4 regions of the Photobacterium sp. 53610 genome follow, and region 4 is predicted to be linked to each of the others. Evidence: predicted binding sites of a transcription regulator. Region 4 holds the regulator's gene; each other region holds the start of a gene.

Region 1 (3,138 bases), 410 kb from region 4:
GACCAGAATCGCTACATCGCCCGGCTTGCCGCCTTGCTCAAGGTGTGTCTGTATTGCGGTCACAATTTCTCCGACCTGACGTGGCGAACCAGTCAGGCTGACCTGCGTATCTGACACGGCCTCCGAAGGAACCGTCAGAAAATCAGAAAAACGGGCCTGGTTATGCGCAATCAAATGACTGGCAGCCAAGGCCAGACTGTGCCCGAAACGAAAGGTCTGAGACAGGGTATAGACAGTCGCAGGTGCGAAGTCTCGCTCAAAGTTGAGCATAAACTGAGGCGCACTGCCCCGCCAGGTGTAAATACACTGATCCACATCGCCTACAGCCACCAGCTGGCAGCCGTCCCCGAGTAACAGTTTCAGCAGGCGGTACTGTGCATTGTTGATGTCCTGAAATTCATCCACAACCAAAAGCCGGCACTGATGCTGATAACGCGCCCTCAGGCTGATATTTTGTTCCAGCAGACCAACCACGGTGACCAGCCAGTCGTCAAAAAACAGCAACCGCTGTGCCTGCCGTAAATGCTCAAAGGCCTGAAAAGCCTGCAGAATAAAACGGTAATCGCTGTTAATTCCGGCCATCGCAAAGACTTCAGCCGGTGGCAGCATATGCGCTTTCACCAGCCCCACAAAACTCAGCAGCAATTCCAGCGTTTTCGGCTCTTTCAGTTGCTGCTGCTTGCTGTAAGCCGTTTCTTTGCCGGCCATTTGTCGCAGCACCTGCTTTGCCAGACTTTTATCGTTTTCACCCGGTTTGAAATCGACTCTGAAGCCCGATTCCGCCAGATAACCGGACTGGTTCAGCACACTCAGACAAAAACTGTGAAAGGTATGCACAGGCACAGGCTGTTCAACACCCGCCTGCGCCAGCTTCCGCTGAAAGTCACGCCGGATATCACTGTTGAACATCAGCACCAGCATTTCCTGGGCTGGCCGCTTGAGAAGCTGTGCCTGAATCAGGCCAACCAGCGTCGTTGTTTTACCTGTGCCTGCACCGGCAATACATAAGGCATTTCCTTCTTCATGCTGAATAAAACGCTGCTGTTCAGAAGTAAAATGCATGTTGAATACACCGTGGCCAGAAAGATGAAGGGACGCGATTTTGCCATAATTTCATCCCATACACGAACCTCTGCTCTGTCTTTGCGATTTCTGCTGAAATTTCAGGGATTGCCGGATTAACCATCAGTCAGAAAAACACCAAGGCAAACGTTTGCTTTTTTGCTGAAAGGCAAAATGACTTCTGCTATTATCTGCCTCGCCAACAGGAGGTTTCGCCCCCTGCCAGTAATTTTCATCGAATTGACTCTTGAAATAGGAACTTCACCATGAGCCTTGCTGATCAAGTTCTCGCTGTAAATGATGATCTCCCAATCCGTACCGACCAGCCGGTTCACAGCGGTAAAGTACGCTCCGTTTACTGGCTGACTGAAGCTGACAGCCGACGCCTGATCCAGGAGAAAGGCTATGATGTCAGCCCGGATGCCCCGCTGGCAATTATGGTCATCAGCGATCGCATTTCTGCATTCGACTGTATCTGGCACGGTGAAGGCGGCCTGAAAGGCGTTCCGGGAAAAGGTGCCGCCCTGAATGCGATTTCAAACCACTGGTTCCGCCTGTTCCGTGAGCAGGGTCTGGCAGACAGCCATATTCTGGATATCCCGCACCCCTTCGTCTGGATAGTGCAGAAAGCGCGTCCAATCAAAGTAGAAGCCATTTGTCGTCAGTATATTACGGGTTCAATGTGGCGCGCATATGCCAATGGCGACCGTGAGTTTTGCGGCATTGAGGTTCCGGATGGTCTGCAAAAAGATCAGAAACTGCCAGAGTTACTGATCACCCCATCCACAAAAGGCATCCTGCACGGTATTCCGGGTGTGCCTGCGGTTGATGATGTCAATGTCACCCGCAACGATCTGCTGAACAATTTCAAAGCCTTCAACTTCAGCAAACCTGAAGACATAGACCATTACGAAACGCTGCTGAAACAAGGTTTTGGCGTGATCAGTGATGCCCTAGCTCAACTGGATCAGATTTTTGTCGATACCAAGTTCGAATTCGGCTATGTCACCGATGCCAGTGGTAAAGAAAAAATGATCTATATGGACGAAGTCGGCACGCCGGACTCTTCCCGTATCTGGGACGGCCCGGCTTACCGTGAAGGTCAGATTGTTGAAAACTCAAAAGAAGACTTCCGGCAGTTACTGCTGAACCACTTCCCGGATCCGGATATTCTGCTGAATAAAGATCGTATGAACGAACGTGAGGCACTGGCACGTGATAACGCATTGCCGAAAGAAGTACTGATGCAGGTGTCCCGCATTTATACAGGTATTGCTGAAAAGATTACCGGCAAGAAAATTGTCCTGGGCGGTAATCCCAAAGAAGAAATCATCACAGTCCTGCGCAATGAATATAGCCTGATCGACTGACAATATTCCTCTCGTTGTATACTTTCAGGGCAGCTTCGGCTGCCCTTTTCAATCCGCACAATATTCTTCACTAGCGTCAAATGTATTATTCCTCACAAAATGATTCTCAAAAAACATTCATGCATCACAAATACAAATTTTCGCTATTAAGGCTTTTTTGCTGCGGGACGACAATAGAAGGACAAAAACATTCAAAGCAGTAGTTGAGGGACCCAATGAAGTTTAGCCACAAGATCGTTGCCACTTCGTCGGCAATACTGTTCGCCGCCTTAGTATTACTTTCAGGTATCCAGTACGTTCACACCAGAGATGATGTCAACAAGTTAGTCAGCAGCAGCATCAATGAGATCGTTTCCGGCGTGAATCAAACGCTGGTCACCGAGATCGCCAGCCGTACCAAATTAGCAAATATGACAACCAGCCTTGTCGAACAAAATTTCTCTCCTGAAAACATTCGTACCGTTATCGGTCAATCCGTTTTAGCAAACACTTTTGAACTGACTGGTGTCGGATTCGAGAAAGATGGCTCCTACATCATCAGTGATCCAAGCTGGCAGCCTTCCGCAGGCTGGGATCCTCGCAAACGTCCCTGGTATACACAGGCCAGAGACGCCGGGCATATGATCATCACATCCGCCTACCGCGATTCAGTCACCAATGAAATTCTGGTTTCTTTTGCTGCGCCAATCAAACAAAGCGGTAAATT
Region 2 (3,138 bases), on a different contig from region 4:
CCTGACTCCGGTTTATCCGACCACCGACGGCCTGCGGCAGCTGACCTTGCGCAACCTGACCGATCAGGCTCTGAAGCTGCTTGATAAAGCCGCGGTCACTGAGCTGTTGCCGGAAGGCCTGTACGACCGTCAAATGACGCTGGCGCAGGCACTGCATGTCATGCATCGTCCAACCCCCGATGTCTCGCTGGACCAGCTGGAAAAGGGCCAGCATCCGGCGCAGAAACGGCTCATCCTTGAGGAACTGCTGGCGCAGAATCTGTCAATGCTGGCCGTACGCCAGAAAGGACAACAGCATCAGGCCTGGCCGCTGCCCCCCAGCGAACCGCTGAAACAGCAACTGCTGGCCGGACTGCCATTCAGCCCGACCGGCGCCCAGCAGCGCGTGGTGGCTGATATTGAATCCGATCTGGCAAAGTCCGTCCCCATGATGCGACTGGTTCAGGGCGATGTCGGCTCCGGCAAAACCCTGGTCGCGGCACTGGCGGCGGTTCGCGCCATCGGACATGGCTATCAGGTCGCGCTGATGGCACCGACCGAACTGCTGGCCGAACAGCACGCCCTCAACTTTGCCCAGTGGCTGGAACCGCTCGGCATTCAGGTCGGCTGGCTGGCCGGGAAGCTCAAAGGCAAAGCGCGAGAAACCGAGCTGGCCCGCATTGAAAGCGGTGAAGCGAAGATGGTGGTCGGCACCCATGCCCTGTTCCAGCAACAGGTGATCTTCAGCAATCTGGCGTTGGTCATCATCGATGAACAGCACCGGTTCGGGGTACACCAGCGGCTGGAACTGCGGGAAAAAGGCGCAAATGATGGCCGTTATCCGCACCAGCTGATCATGACGGCCACGCCCATTCCCCGGACGCTGGCCATGACCGCGTATGCCGATTTGGAAACCTCAGTGATCGACGAACTGCCGCCGGGCCGGACCCCCATTCAGACCGTCGCGGTTTCCGATGCCCGCCGCGCAGATATCATCGAACGGATCCGTGCCGCCTGTCTGAACGAAGGACGCCAGGCATACTGGGTCTGTACCCTGATTGATGAATCTGAAGTGCTGGAAGCCCAGGCGGCATCCGACACCGCCACTGAGCTGACCGCCCAGTTACCGGAGCTGAAAATTGGTCTGGTTCACGGCCGGATGAAAGCGGCTGAAAAGCAGGACGTGATGCAACGTTTCAAAGCCGGTGAACTGCACCTGCTGGTTGCCACCACCGTGATTGAAGTGGGTGTTGATGTTCCCAATGCCAGCCTGATGATCATCGAAAACCCCGAACGGCTGGGTCTGGCGCAGCTTCACCAGCTGCGCGGCCGGGTTGGCCGGGGCAGCGTCGCCAGCCATTGTGTGCTGCTCTATCATGCCCCGTTGTCGAAAACGGCTCAGCAGCGACTGGGCGTCCTGCGGGAAAGCAGTGACGGCTTCGTGATAGCCCAGCGCGATCTGGAAATCCGCGGTCCCGGTGAGCTGCTCGGCACCAAACAGACCGGCATTGCAGATTTCAAAGTGGCCGATCTGGTCCGCGACCAGCACCTGATCCCTCAGGTCCAGAAGATGGCGCGATATCTGCACGATCAATATCCGGTCAATGCCAAGGCCATTATTGAGCGCTGGCTCGGTCACCGGGAAAACTATTCCAACGCCTGATCCGGACAAACCTGCTCGTTCCAGTGAAATAACGGTCTGATGCCGCTTTTTTCTGCTTTCACACACCAAAAACAACATACGCAAACGTTTGCTAATTTTGGGTTCGTCATTACAATAGGGGCCAATTTTGACCCAAGGGTCCTTTTCGGCTTCAAACCTGTCCACTCAGATCCCCTTGAGAAGCCGACCTGTCGACGTAATAAGGATTGACCATGACCGGCCAGCACCAAGAAATTGAACGTCCCCGCACATCTGATTTGATTTACCGCCTTGAAGATCGTCCGCCCCTGCCGCAAACCCTGTTTGCAGCATTGCAGCACCTGCTGGCCATGTTCGTGGCCGTCGTCACCCCATCGCTGATCATCTGTCAGGCTCTGGGACTGCCGGCCAGCGACACCAACACCATCGTCAGTATGTCGTTGCTGGCCTCAGGCGTTGCGTCGTTCATTCAGATCCGGACCATCGGCCCGGTGGGTTCCGGCCTGCTGTCGATTCAGGGCACCAGCTTTAACTTTCTCGGCCCGATTATCGGTGCCGGGCTGGCAATGAAAGCCGGCGGTGCGGATGTGCCGACCATGATGGCTGCTATTTTCGGCACCATTCTCGCCGCTTCCCTGACAGAAGTTGCCATTTCGCGGATTTTACAACATACCCGCCGGGTCATTACCCCGCTGGTGTCCGGCATTGTGGTGACTTTGATTGGTCTGACGCTGATCCAGATTGGCCTGACGTCAATTGGCGGTGGCTATGCCGCCATTGAAGACGGCAGCTTCGGCAGTCTGGATAAACTGCTGCTGGCCGGGATCGTCCTGGGGCTGATTGTCCTGATGAACCGGATGAAGAACCCGTATCTGCGTGTTTCATCCATTGTGATTGCGATGGCCGCCGGAACGCTGGCCGCCTGGCTGATGGGCATGATCAGTATGGAGCGGCTCGCCGAAACCACCCTGATCGCCATTCCTGCCCCGATGCAGTACGGACTGGGTTTTGACGGGTCGCTGCTGATCCCGCTGGTGATTGTCTTTGCCATTACGTCACTGGAAGCCATCGGAGATATCACGGCAACCTCAGAAACCTCAGAACAACCGGTCAGCGGCCCGGTGTACCTGAAGCGGATTAAAGGCGGCGTGCTGGCAGATGGGATCAACTCAGCGCTGGCTGCAGTGCTGAACAGTTTTCCAAACTCAACCTTCAGCCAGAACAACGGCATCATCCAGCTGACCGGCGTTGCCAGCCGTTACATCGGTTATTTTGTCGCAGGGATGCTGGTGTTGCTGGGTCTGTTTCCTGTTGTCGCCAATCTGGTTCAGCTGATCCCGGAACCTGTACTGGGCGGTGCCACCATCGTGATGTTCGGCACTATTGCCGCATCCGGGGTACGGATTATTTCCCGTTGTGAGCTGGACCGTCGTGCCATTCTGATCATGGCACTGTCGTTCTCGATGGGACTGGGGATTGCGCAGAAACCGGAAATCCTCCAGTTCATGCCTGAGATT
Region 3 (3,138 bases), on a different contig from region 4:
AATGCGGTCATTATCAGTCGGAACCGGAAACGACGCCGTCCTCTGAGGCGGATGACATTTAAAGAAAAAGCCAGCTCTGCTGGCTTTTTACATATCAGGGGAAAGGGTTTAGCCGAGGCGGACCACCGGGAAACTGTCAGCAGGCAGTATCTGAGCCAGTTGGTTCAGTGTCTGCACCAGTTCAGGATGACTGGCTGCAGTGACATTGATGTGGCCCATCTTACGGCCCGGACGTTTTTCCTTTCCGTACCAGTGGAGATGGCAGCCCGGAATGGTGAGAACCGCCGCCGGCAGTGTATCTTCTCCCAGAATATTGAGCATCACAGTGCTGCGAGTCTGTGTTGTGCTGCCCAGAGGCAGATCGCAGACCGCCCGCAGGTGGTTCTCAAACTGGCAGGTATCTGCACCTTGCTGCGTCCAGTGGCCCGAGTTATGTACTCTCGGGGCAATTTCATTGATCAGCAGCTGGCCGTTCACGTCAAAGAACTCAATGGCGAGGACGCCGACATAATCCAGGGTTGCAGCGACAGCGTTGAACATCATCTCCGCTTGCTGTTGTAAAGCCCCCTGCTCTTCCAGTGCCAGAGAGCGACTGAGCACGCCGTCGGTATGAACGTTTTCAGTCAGCGGATAGATGGCGGTATCTCCCGCTGCATTCCGCGCACCGATCATCGACACTTCGCGCTGAAAAGGGACAAAAGCCTCTGCAACAATAGATTGTTCCGGTGCGTGGGTCAGGAAATCGGCAATGTCCTGCCAGATGGCCGGGATCTGCTCCGTTGTTTTCAGGCGCCACTGGCCTTTCCCGTCATAGCCGCCTAGGGCGCTTTTCAGCACCAGTGGCAGGCCGATCGTTTCTGCAGCCAGCGCCAAATCTGCTTCTGTGCTGATCAACTGGTATCGGGCATTGGCCACGCCAGCCTGATCCAGCAGAGCTTTTTCAATCCTGCGGTCGCCACCGGCTTTGATGGCGGCTGCATTGGGTTTGAGTTTACCGCTGGCCTCGCAGGCATCCAGCACATCATGCGGTACATGCTCAAATTCAGCGGTAATGACATCAGCATAACCGATGGCATTGTTCAGTCCGGACAGCACCGGTGCCAGCGTCAGCGGATGGACGACCTGACCGTTATTCACGTCATAGGCCATGACTTCGATATTCAAGGGAGCACCAGCCAGTGCCATCATGCGGGCCAGCTGACCCGCGCCCAGTACCAGAACCTTCTTCATGGTTATGCGTCCTCAGATGGATCCGGCTGGCTCAGGACGGTGTCGGTCTGTTCTTTACGGAATGCATCAATAGCGGCCATGACTGTTGCATCCTGGGTACCGAGAATCTGGGCTGCCAAGAGGCCGGCATTGGCTGCACCGGCTTCCCCGATAGCTAATGTGCCGACAGCAACCCCTTTGGGCATTTGTACAATCGACAGCAGGGAATCCATGCCTTTCAGGGCGCGGGACTGCACCGGGACGCCCAGGACCGGCAGACTGGTGAATGCGGCAGTCATGCCCGGCAGATGTGCAGCGCCGCCGGCACCTGCGATAATCACTGAAAGACCACGCTGATGAGCGGTTTCGGCATATTCGGCCAGCAGGTGTGGAGTCCGGTGTGCGGAAACCACACGGGTTTCGTACGCAATATTAAAGCGATCCAGCATTTCAGCTGCGTGTTGCATGGTTGGCCAGTCAGATTTTGAGCCCATAATAATACCGACTTTCATCCCGAACTCCTTAGGGTCATGTTAATCAGGCAAGAGGGTTTGCGGCGCATTATACGGAGATTTTTCCTTAAGGAAAACGTTTGCGTCGCGCTCTGGTGCGCAATAGGTGCAGTTCGCTGGGATTCGGTTAAAATAGCAGCCAGTGAAAATCAGCCGTCGCCATCGCATTGATCCGGCGACAACACATTGAGGATAGTGTGGATAATTTAAGCCAAGTCGTCACCGCGCTCGAGCAAGGTGAAGTGATTGCCTACCCGACTGAAGCCGTGTTTGGTGTCGGATGCGATCCGGATAACCCAGAGGCTGTTGCCAAACTGCTGGCATTGAAACAGCGCCCGGTAGAGAAAGGCCTGATTCTGATCGCGGCCGATTATGCTCAGCTCGCACCTTATGTGGATGACAGCCAGTTGACTGAAGACCAGAAGGCCCTGATTTTTGCCTCCTGGCCGGGCCCGGTCACTTGGGTGATGCCAACCAAACCGGGTGTTCCGTCGTTTCTGACAGGGCAGTTTTCAACGATTGCGGTCCGGGTGACGGATCATCCGTTGGTGCAGCAGCTGTGCCGGGCGTTCGGGAAACCACTGACATCGACCAGCGCAAATCTGACCGGTGAGCCGCCTTGCCGCAATGTGCAGGAAGTGGAATCACAACTCGGAGCGCATCTGAATACAATTTTGCACGGTGAGACGGGTGGCCGTGACAATCCGTCCGAAATTCGCGATGCTGCCACAGGACAAATTTTCCGACAGGGATAACATACGCATGCAAGACGTCAATAAACACGCCGTGAAGGCGTTCTTACTCGATTTACAGGATAAAATCTGCCAGGCCCTGGAAGCACAGGATGGTGAAGCCCGTTTTGTGGAAGACAGCTGGGATCGTGAAGAAGGCGGCGGTGGCCGCAGCCGTGTTTTGCGTGATGGTGCAGTCTTTGAGCAAGGTGGTGTGAACTTTTCACATGTTTACGGGGCGCAGATGCCAGCCTCAGCCACCGCACATCGTCCGGAGCTGGCTGGCCGTCGTTTTGAGGCCATGGGCGTTTCTCTGGTGATCCATCCGAAAAACCCTTATATCCCGACGTCGCATGCCAATGTCCGCTTCTTTATTGCCGAGAAAGAGGGTGAAGATCCGGTCTGGTGGTTTGGCGGCGGGTTCGACCTGACGCCTTTCTATCCGTTTGAGGAAGACTGCCGGCACTGGCATCAGGTCGCCAAAGACCTGTGTGCTCCTTTTGGTGATGATGTCTATGCAGCACACAAAGCCTGGTGCGATAAATATTTCTTCCTGCCGCATCGTCAGGAAACCCGGGGTGTGGGTGGTCTGTTCTTTGATGATCTGAATCAGTGGGGTTTTGAGAAAAGCTTTGCTTACATGCAGGCGGTTGGGCTGGGTTATCTGGACGCTTATCTGCCAATCG
Region 4 (3,138 bases):
GTGTACTATTTTGGTCAAAAGCACAGCGACTGGCAGCCATCCCTGCTGGCCAAACACTTGGGTGTACTTCCTCAGCACAGCAGCCTGTCTTTTGGTTTTACTGCGCAGGAGGTCGTTGAACTTGGCTGTATGCCACTTGGCCTGAAGCGCACAGATTGTCTCCGAATTACCCGGGAATGCATGACGGCTGTTGGGATCAGTCACCTGAGCCAGCGTCAGTACCCCACTCTTTCCGGCGGCGAGAAACAACGTGTTCATTTTGCCCGTGTACTGGCTCAGCTCAGCAATGCGGAAGACCAGTGCATTTTAATGCTGGATGAACCGACCTCAGCTTTAGACCTTGCCCATCAGCACAGTTGCCTGAAACTGGCAAAAGATATGGCCCGTAAAGGAGCCGCCGTCATCCTGGTCATTCATGACCTCAATCTTGCAGCTGAATACGCAGACAGACTGGTATTGCTGAATAAGGGGAAGATACAAGCAGACGGTGATGCCTGGCATACCCTGACCACTGAGAATATCAGTTCCGTTTATGGTTCCCCGGTGATCATCGAATCTCACCCCCGCGGGCACTTTCCGATCGTCCTTTCAGCCTGAACCTCCTGCAAGGGCATCGCTGAGCCGTTGCCCTTGCACAGTACTTACAATGTAAAGACTGAAACAACTTTCAAGTTGCCAGTATTCTTGAGCTGCATCAAGATTCCCCCCACATTTCAAGAGAAACGTTGCACTGTGCGTGAGTCCTTGTAGAATGTGAGCGCAAGCGATTAACCGATGAAATAAATAGCAATAGAAAGTCAGACTTCATATCGGTGTAAGGTATTGTTACCACTCGGCCTGAGCCACTCATTTCCCGCCGCTATCCTCGCAGAGAAGCGGCGTTTTAGCGTCTGGCAAATATGAAAAGACCCTGATCAGGGCCTGAAGACTAGAAGAACAATTATGGCAACCATTAAAGATGTTGCACGTATGGCAGGTGTATCTACTACCACAGTCTCACACGTGATCAACAAAACCCGCTTCGTAGCGGAAGCAACACAGAAAAAAGTGTTGGCGGCAGTTGAAGAATTGAACTACGCGCCAAGCGCCGTCGCGCGCAGCCTGAAATGTAATACAACCAGCACCATCGGCATGCTGGTGACAAAATCGACCAACCCATTCTTTGCCGAGTTGGTGCATGGCGTTGAAGAGTACTGCTATAAATCCGGTTATACGCTGATTTTATGCAACACCGAAGGTAATCTGGCCAAACAGAAGGATTACCTGCGCATGCTTTCTGAAAAGCGTGTGGATGGTCTGCTGGTGATGTGTTCTGATCTGGATGATCAACTGCTGGAACAGTTAGAGCGGCAGCCTGATCTGCCCATGGTTATCATGGACTGGGGTCCTGCACGCCCAAAAACAGATAATATTCAGGATAATGCAGAACTTGGCGGTTATCTTGCCACTCGTCATTTTATTGACAATGGACACAGTAAAATTGGTTGTCTTTCCGGCCAGAAAGATAAATCTACCTGTCGTGAGCGGCTGAAAGGTTTCCATAAAGCCATGAGCGAAGCTGGTCTGACGGTCAATGAAAACTGGATCATTGAAGGTGATTTCGAATGTGAATCTGCCGTAGATGCAGCCAATGCTTTTATTGCCATGAAAGAGCGTCCAACTGCTATTTTCTGCTTCAATGACATTATGGCAATGGCCTTAATCAGTACATTTGAACAAGCAGGGATCAATGTACCAAATGATATTTCAATTATTGGTTATGACAATATTGATCTGGCCCCGTACTTTTCACCACCTCTGACAACAATCCACCAGCCAAAACGCCGTTTAGGCAAGACTGCTGTGGAAATCCTGATGGAACGTGTGAAAGATAAAAACCATGAATTTCAGACTTTTGAGATCAATCCTGAGCTCGTGGTTCGCCGTTCCGTCAAAAAAATAACACATCCATAAAAAACGATATTAACCTACATATATTGATAAACAGCCGATATAAACACCCATATCGGCTATGTTTATATGGAATATTACTACGCTACAGAGGAATTGATGGGATAATCAGTTAGTTTCTGTAAAATTTATACGATTTTTATTGCGAAGAGTATCACAATTTTTTGTGCGATCGATATCAAATTTGTCTTATTGATATATGATTAAACAGTCACGAACAAGGCAAACCATCTGAAAGGATGGGACGCAAAGCTTCCGGCCTAAAAGCAATGACTTAGTGATAAAGTTATTACTCATGGTAGCGGGGTTGCCGATGGATGAAGTGAAGTTTATGGGACACTTTTGTCATTCTTATGACAAAAGACTCATAATCTTATGCACAATTGAATCCTCGCTCCGTTGTTTGGTGACTTCTTTTGTTGAAATTCCTAACCGAGAAAAGAAGCATGGACAAACCACTACTGAAAGATTCAATTCGTTTATTTGAGAAATTTGGCCAGATTAAATCTCGCTCAATGTTTGGCGGTTTTGGCATTTTCGCAGGTGAAACGATGTTTGCTCTGGTTGTTAGCGACAAGCTGCATCTGCGCGCTAACGCGAAAAATGAAGAAACCTTTAAACAAGCTGGCCTCAAACCGTACGTTTATCAAAAACGCGGTTTTCCTGTCGTCACAAAACACTATGCCATTCCGGAAAACTGGTGGGAAACCCCAGAAGTCATTCTGGAGCACGCTGAAGTTTCTCTCAATGCAGCTCAGGCTGACAAAGAGAAAAAAATGCAGGCTAGCCCTAACCGCATTAAAGATCTGCCAAATCTTCGCCTTGCCAATGAGCGTATGCTCAAGAAAGCAGGCATCAACTCTGTAGATCAGCTGTTTGAAGTTGGTGCTATCGGTGCTTTTCAGGCGCTGCAGGAATCTCATCACGAGTCATTGAGTCTGGATTTGCTTTGGGCGTTAGAAGGCGCAGTCAGTGGAAAACACTGGTCTGTGATTACCCCACAACGTCGAAATGAGCTCCTGTCCAAACTAGAAGTCAATTCTGGCGCTCATCACTAAGTATTCAGATTATTTTGCCAGTGCAGCGATTTGCACTGGCTTTAAATAATCTGCTTTAGCCCTGGCACCCTGTCAGGGCTGTGTAAAAAACAGACAAACCTCACAAACATTAATAACAATTCCATCAGTT

What was found. Region 4 encodes PurR, which represses purine synthesis genes. Its sites were predicted from a motif close to TNANGNAAACGTTTNCNTNA; they were not measured.
Region 1: a site for PurR is predicted at 1,202-1,221, ahead of SPK40_RS02995 (phosphoribosylaminoimidazolesuccinocarboxamide synthase). Genes of this name have one in related genera too.
Region 2: a site for PurR is predicted at 1,719-1,738, ahead of SPK40_RS17830 (uracil-xanthine permease family protein). Genes of this name have one in related genera too.
Region 3: a site for PurR is predicted at 1,790-1,809, ahead of purE (5-(carboxyamino)imidazole ribonucleotide mutase). Genes of this name have one in related genera too.

The regions. Positions count from the first base shown of each region.
Region 1 is NZ_JAXOFS010000001.1:628,707-631,844, reverse strand. It holds gene SPK40_RS03000 (ATP-dependent helicase) at 1-1,062, opposite strand, end outside; gene SPK40_RS02995 (phosphoribosylaminoimidazolesuccinocarboxamide synthase) at 1,329-2,432, shown strand; gene SPK40_RS02990 (methyl-accepting chemotaxis protein) at 2,648-3,138, shown strand, end outside.
Region 2 is NZ_JAXOFS010000008.1:145,987-149,124, forward strand. It holds gene recG (ATP-dependent DNA helicase RecG) at 1-1,642, shown strand, start outside; gene SPK40_RS17830 (uracil-xanthine permease family protein) at 1,855-3,138, shown strand, end outside.
Region 3 is NZ_JAXOFS010000013.1:2,328-5,465, reverse strand. It holds gene SPK40_RS20025 (DNA topoisomerase family protein) at 1-62, shown strand, start outside; gene SPK40_RS20020 (5-(carboxyamino)imidazole ribonucleotide synthase) at 109-1,230, opposite strand; gene purE (5-(carboxyamino)imidazole ribonucleotide mutase) at 1,233-1,721, opposite strand; gene tsaC (L-threonylcarbamoyladenylate synthase type 1 TsaC) at 1,919-2,476, shown strand; gene hemF (oxygen-dependent coproporphyrinogen oxidase) at 2,484-3,138, shown strand, end outside.
Region 4 is NZ_JAXOFS010000001.1:1,041,614-1,044,751, forward strand. It holds gene SPK40_RS04705 (heme ABC transporter ATP-binding protein) at 1-597, shown strand, start outside; gene purR (HTH-type transcriptional repressor PurR) at 943-1,953, shown strand; cyclic di-GMP riboswitch class I at 2,162-2,265, shown strand; gene SPK40_RS04715 (TfoX/Sxy family DNA transformation protein) at 2,397-3,008, shown strand.